DNA from 3 places in the Brevibacillus sp. FSL K6-0770 genome. Region 3 is predicted to be linked to each of the others. Evidence: riboswitches for the same ligand, from Rfam matches in the RefSeq annotation. Region 3 holds a riboswitch; each other region holds the start of a gene.
What was found. A riboswitch is a leader RNA that binds a small molecule or an ion and turns the genes downstream of it on or off. The one in region 3 is predicted to bind S-adenosylmethionine.
Positions count from the first base shown of each region.

Region 1: another riboswitch for S-adenosylmethionine. It lies ahead of metH (methionine synthase); the one in region 3 lies ahead of metK (methionine adenosyltransferase).
Region 2: another riboswitch for S-adenosylmethionine. It lies ahead of NST23_RS26770 (BMP family lipoprotein); the one in region 3 lies ahead of metK (methionine adenosyltransferase).

Region 1 covers NZ_JBBOBQ010000001.1:2,227,830-2,230,095, forward strand. The annotation lists gene NST23_RS10865 (YcdB/YcdC domain-containing protein) at 1-668, shown strand, start outside; gene NST23_RS10870 (YjcZ family sporulation protein) at 738-845, opposite strand; SAM riboswitch class I at 1,055-1,155, shown strand; gene metH (methionine synthase) at 1,272-2,266, shown strand, end outside.
Region 2 covers NZ_JBBOBQ010000001.1:5,630,422-5,632,687, forward strand. The annotation lists gene NST23_RS26765 (ABC transporter ATP-binding protein) at 1-47, opposite strand, end outside; gene NST23_RS26770 (BMP family lipoprotein) at 135-1,184, opposite strand; SAM riboswitch class I at 1,390-1,511, opposite strand; gene NST23_RS26775 (methyl-accepting chemotaxis protein) at 1,599-2,266, opposite strand, start outside.
Region 3 covers NZ_JBBOBQ010000001.1:5,420,165-5,422,430, reverse strand. The annotation lists gene NST23_RS25780 (S8 family peptidase) at 1-724, shown strand, start outside; SAM riboswitch class I at 903-1,003, shown strand; gene metK (methionine adenosyltransferase) at 1,136-2,266, shown strand, end outside.

The DNA.
Region 1 (2,266 bases), 3.2 Mb from region 3:
TGCAAACGGAATTTGGCGTCAACGTCGAAGGCATGTCCTATCGGGAATCCGTAGATGATCACCAAAAGAACAAATCATTCAACTGGGCAGATAGCAAAGACCGCTGGCATGAAGTGACGATCGACGCGAAGACGAGCCAGGTAGTTGGGTTGCGCGTTCCCCGCACAAATACGCAAGTGACCGTGAAGCGCGAACAGGCCGAGCAGGCAGCCGTGTTCTTTTTGGCCAAATACGCCGATCCGGGCGTAAAAGAAGTGCAGCTTGCACAAGTGATGGAACCTGGCGCAGCCAATCCGGTTTCGTCAGGCAACTGGGTATTCCGCTATGTCATGAGCAAGGATGGGATTCCGGTGTTGGACAAGGGGCCAGATGCCGCTTACGAGGTGTCGGTAGACCCTTCGACCGGGAAGGTAAACAGCTTCCGGAATTGGCGAGAGACTCACAAGTTGATAGAGCTTCCTTCGTCAGCCGAGGTCGTTTCCAAACAAAAGGCTGCCGAGTCGTTTTTGCGCGTCATGCCACTCAGGCTTGTTTACCTGTTAAAAGATCAGGAAAACGATTGGCTGGATCGTCCGAGACTCGCGTACATTCCGTGGAGCGAGGAAGAGCTGGCAAGCAGTTTCATTACCATCGATGCCAAAAGCGGCGAGGCTGTAATCGAGCCGTAAGGACAAGAAAAAGAGGCTATCCCGCAAGCCAGCTGGAAGGCGGGGGGATAGCCTCTTCTTGTCATTTACCTAGCAGTCGTCACACGAACACCCAACAATGACCAGCAGGATAAACAGTACGAGCACCAGTGCGAAGCAGTCTCCAAAGATGCCATTTCCGCAGTAAGATGTACTCACGTTTGTTCCCCCTCCTTTCCGTTATGCTACAGTCTATACACGATCGCACAGATTGGCGTGGGCGGATGCCCGGTAAGCACAAAAATGGGCGCAGTCGGGGAGAAAAGCAGTAAATAATAGACAAATTCTCAATTGACGTAGACAGGACGCGGTGTTAAGATACTGTCAAACATGAAACCTGAAAGTCAAAAATGAATACCATGGTACAACTCTTATCAAGAGAGGCAGAGGGACTGGCCTGATGAAGCCTCGGCAACCGGTTAAAATCCGGTGCCAATTCCAGCAAAGCTACGGCTTTGAAAGATGAGAGGATGGTTCAGGCGCAATTGTATCCGCGGACAAATCCTCTTCTTTCAAAGAAGAGGATTTTTTTGTGCAAAAAAACTGCCGAGAATAAACGCCGCAAGGGAGAAAAGGAGTACGTCAATGAAACCCACTTTTCGCGAACAGCTTTCCCGGAAAATTCTGATTCTGGACGGTGCGATGGGCACGATGCTGCAACAGGCGAACTTGACCGCCGATGATTTTGGCGGCGAAGCCTACGATGGTTGCAACGAGCTTTTGAACTTGACGCGACCAGACGTCATTCGATCCATCCACGAAAAATATTTGGAGGCGGGAGCGGACATCGTCGAGACGAATACATTCGGAGCCACCTCCGTCGTGTTGGCCGAGTACGATGTCGCCGACAAGGATTTGGAGTTAAACATCGCTGCGGCCCGTCTGGCGAAGGAAGCCGTAGATGCCTATAGCACAACCGAGTGGCCGCGATACGTGGCAGGGGCAATGGGACCGACGACGAAAACGCTCGCTTTGACAGGCGGCGTCACCTTCGAGGAGCTGGTGGAGTCCTACTATCGTCAGGCAAAAGGACTGATCATTGGCGGAGCCGACGTGCTGCTGCTGGAAACATCGCAGGATACGCTGAACGTCAAGGCGGGGGGAATCGGCATCCGCAAAGCGTTCGCAGAGCTGGATGTGGAGTTGCCCGTCATGCTGTCCGGGACGATTGAACCGATGGGCACGACTCTTGCCGGTCAAAACATCGAGGCGTTTTATATCTCGCTTGAGCATTTGAAGCCCGTGTCCGTTGGGCTGAACTGTGCGACCGGCCCCGAGTTCATGCGCGACCATCTGCGCACGCTGTCCGGACTGGCTCAATGCGGAGTGAGCTGTTACCCCAATGCGGGCTTGCCGGATGAAAACGGACATTACCATGAGACGCCGCAAGGGCTTGCGACGAAAATGCGCGCTTTTGCAGAACAAGGCTGGCTGAACGTGGCGGGCGGCTGCTGCGGAACGACGCCCGACCATATCAGGGCGATGGCAGAAGCATTGAAAGACTGCAAGCCACGTCAGGCTGTCGATCAGGCTGTCAGCGCGGTATCCGGCATCGAAGTCGTGTACGTGGAAGATGACAG
Region 2 (2,266 bases), 210 kb from region 3:
TCTCCGTATTTCTTGGTCATGGCGCGCATTTCCAAACGATAGGTCATCCTTGCTCCCCCTTCTTTACGCTTTCCTTTCGCATATAAGGAAGACCGACTACACAGCCGTAGTCGGTCACAATCAAGCTCTGTGCACTAGCTTTTAGAACGATCCGGCACTTTGCGGGTACCAGCAATGATCTCTTCACTGATCGCTTTTACTTTGTCCACAACTTCCTGGCCGATGAAAGCGTTCAGCGGTGTTTTGCTTTCGTGAGTCACATACGTTACGCCTACGCCTTTTTCTTTCAATCCGTAGTTGACGACACCTGGTTTGAAAGAACCTTCCACAAACGATTTCACAGTTTCATACGCTGCTGCGTCTGTCCCTTTCAGTTGGGACAATACGATGTGCTCAGGGTCAATCGTCGTGCGGTCAACGTCTTGTCCTGCTGTAAAGAAGCCTTTTTCCTTCGCGGCTTCGAATACGCCGAGATCGCCTACCGCAGCTGCTCCGTTGATGAAGTCAGCGCCTTTGGATGCTTGCAGCAGAGCCAGCTCTTTCGCTTTTGCCGGGTCAGTGAAGCTGCCCACGTAGTTTACCAGAAATTCTGCATTCGGATTGGTCGATTTCAAGCCTTCCTGGAATCCGCCTGTCCATTTTTTCAGAAGCGGAATGTCCATTGCGACAACCATGCCGACTTTGTTTGTTTTCGTGGCAAGACCTGCCGCCGCCCCCATCAGGTAAGCTGCTTCCTGCTCGCGGAAAGTAACGCTGCGCACATTTGGCAAATCGACTACTGTATCAATAATCGCGAAGTTGCGATCAGGGTTTTCTGCGGCTACTTTTTTCAGTGCGTCTTCTGCTTCAAAAGAAGAAGTGATGATCAGGTCGTAGTTTTCCGCTACGGCTACGCGCAAGTTCTCTTCGATCGCACCATGGTCAGTCGACTCGATGCTTTTTACTTCCGCGCCAAATTCTTGTCCTGCTTTTTTCGCGCCCTCGTCCATTTGCTGGAAGAATGGGTTCACGCCGATTTTTTCCGGCAAAATCAAGGCAACGCGTTTCTTCGCTGCACCTTCTTGTCCTGCCGCTTGCTCTTTCGGCTTATCAGTCGATGCGTTCCCGGCAGGTGCATTCCCGCCTGCTGAACAACCCGCAGCCAAAACAGCAAAAGTAGTCAATGCCAACAACAACTTCTTCATGGTGTCTCTCTCCCCTATCTGAACGTTCTCCGTTTTCTCTATCCTAACCATAATGTACGGTTTTTCGACAAAAAGATCAATACTAAACACGAATATTTCACATTAAAATTATTTTATCGTTCGTTATTCCTCCTCTATCCATCCTCCCCTTCTAACGAAAAAAAACTCTTCCCGAAGGAAGAGTTTGCGTCCGAAGCCGTCCTCTTCCTCATCTGTCAAAACCCCGGTACAGGTTTTGCAGGAATTGGCACCTTTCTGTACATGTCTCGCATGTCCAGTGGTTGCCGGGCTTCATAGGGCCAGTCCCTCCGCCGCTCTCGATAAGGTAGATCATCTATTGAGTTACAATGAACTTATTCTAGCAGAACGCTCTGAAAAAGCAATTGTTTTTTCAGATTGTTTCCGCCAGTTTGTTTATTTCGTTTGAAAGGTTTGCTGGAGTCGATGCGACAGGTTGCTAAGCTCACCCAGCTCTTCGGTAATTTCCCGCACCTTTTGATGCTGATTTTCTGCGGTGGCAAAAAGCTCTTCCAGGTTGGCAACCGATTGTTCGGTGACGGCCGTAATCGTCGACATCTCCATCGCCACTTCGCCTGAACGCATTTTGACCCGGTTCATGCTGGAACCGACATGCTCGGCCGCTTGCAGGAATGCCACCATGCCGGAGCGCACTGCCTCGATCGAAGCCACCGTTTTTACAGCCAGCTCCTGTCCTTTGGCTACAGACGCCTCTCCGTTGCTGATTTGCTGCACAGCGTTCTCGCTCTCCTGATGGAGCGATTTGAGAATTTCCGTAATCTCCTGGGTAGCGGTCGCGCTTTGCTCAGCCAGCTTGCGCACTTCGTCAGCTACTACAGCGAAACCGCGTCCATGCTCGCCAGCCCGCGCTGACTCGATGGCGGCGTTGAGCGCCAAAAGATTCGTTTGCGTAGCAATCTGGTTGATCGCTCCCACGATTTCTTCTACCCGGTTCGCCTGGCGATTGAGCTGGTGAATCGTCGCAGCAGCCACATTGACCGCAGACACGATCTGTTCCATTTGCTGCGAAAGCTCGTTCATCATGCCCACACTGTCTTTCAGGC
Region 3 (2,266 bases):
TTACAATGAGAAAAACATGAACGTGGCGCTTGCTTCGACAACCGAAGTGGCAGAGCGGTCAGACCAAGGCAGTGAAATTTTCGGCATACGCCTGCCTAAAGGGAAGTATTTCGTGCGCATGAGCAGCATCGTGCCTTTCAAGTACGATTCCTACAAATTGACGCTCAGCCCGCAGCCGCTCATTTCCGGCTATCGGGATATTTCTAACCACTGGGCGCGTCCGCAAATCGCCAAGCTCAGCGACAAAGGCATCATCAAAGGCTTCGACGACGCAACATTCAAGCCGGATCAGGCAGTGACCCGCGCCCAATTTGCGACCATGCTCGTTTCGACGATGCGTGTCACCGGCTCGAAAGTAGCCAGTATGTACACGGGCAAGGACGTCTTTTCCGATTTGCCAAAAAAGCACTGGGCGTACAACACCCTTGGGGTAGCTTATCAGCTCGGAGTCTTGAAGGGGTATCCAAACAGTCAACTCAAGCCTGATCAGGCGGTAACGCGGGCCGAGATGGCCACCATGATCGCCAGGGCGAAAGGGGTAGCTGTGAATAGCCGCAGCGTGTCCTCTTATCGCGATGTTCCGGTCAACTATTGGGCATCGCCGGCGATCGAGGCTTTGACGCAAAAAAAGTGGCTGAACGGATATGGCAAGACCTTCAAGCCTCAGGGAACCGCTACGCGGGCCGAGGTTGTTGTATTGATCGCCAAATCGTACCAAGTATAAAGAGGCTTGACCAGCTTGTGCAAAAGGCGCTGTCCATGCGCTACAGTCATCATCGCTCGCTTCCCGCAGGCGATTTCATCAACGTTTTGTACAGGCTGGCCTGCTTCGAACCGGAGTTGTGGGAAAAGTCTATTGACACCACCCCGAAAAACAATTATTCTATAATCCGTAATGGATACTCTTATCCAGAGCAGGCGGAGGGACTGGCCCTATGAAGCCCGGCAACCGACTAGAGCGGTGCTAACCAGCAGGACGGAAATCTGTTCTGGCCGATAAGAGGATGAAGGAAGCTAAAAGCGCTCAAACCTTTTCCTCCGAAAGATGGAAAAGGTTTTTTATTTGCGTTTACGTCGATAAAATCCTGACTCGGCTACCAAACTATTTGTATGAGGTCAAAGGAGGTATTTTCTCATGGCTTTGCAAAAAGGTCGTCGTCTGTTCACATCTGAGTCTGTAACCGAAGGACATCCGGATAAAATTTGTGACCAAATTTCCGACTCCATCCTGGACGCCATCCTGTCCAAAGATCCAAACGCTCGCGTAGCGTGCGAAACTTCTGTAACGACAGGTCTGGTTCTCGTAGCGGGTGAGATCACAACCAACACTTATGTAGACATTCAAAAGCTGGTTCGCGAAACCATTCGTGAAATCGGCTATGATCGCGCTAAGTTCGGCTTTGACGCTGACACTTGCGGTGTTATCACAGCAATCGGCGAGCAATCCGCTGACATTGCACTGGGTGTAGACCAAGCACTGGAAGCGCGCGAAGGCAAAATGACTGACGCTGAGATCGAAGCGATTGGTGCAGGCGACCAAGGTCTGATGTTCGGCTTTGCTTGCAACGAAACACCTGAGTTGATGCCATTGCCGATCAGCATGTCCCACCAACTGGCTCGTCGTTTGACCGAAGTTCGCAAAAACGGCACACTCGCTTACCTGCGTCCTGACGGTAAAACACAAGTAACGGTTGAGTACGATGGAGACAAGCCTGTTCGCATCGACACGATCGTTATCTCTACTCAACACGCTCCTGAAACAACTTTGGAGCAAATCAAACAAGACCTGGTTGAGCATGTAATCAAACCAGTAGTTCCAGCTGAACTTCTGGATGCTGAAACCAAATACTTCATCAACCCAACTGGCCGTTTCGTTATCGGCGGACCACAAGGGGATGCTGGCTTGACTGGCCGCAAAATCATCGTAGACACTTACGGCGGATACGCTCGTCACGGCGGCGGCGCGTTCTCCGGTAAAGATCCGACAAAAGTAGACCGCTCCGGTGCTTATGCTGCTCGCTATGTTGCGAAAAACATCGTGGCAGCTGGCTTGGCTGACAAGTGCGAAGTACAAGTAGCGTATGCGATTGGTGTAGCACAACCAGTATCCATCGCAGTTGATACTTTTGGTACAGGAACTGTTTCCGAAGAAGATCTCGTGAAACTCGTTCGCAAACATTTCGACCTGCGTCCAGCTGGTATCATCAAACAGCTCGACCTGCGTCGTCCTATCTACAAACAAACAGCGGCTTACGGCCACTTCGGA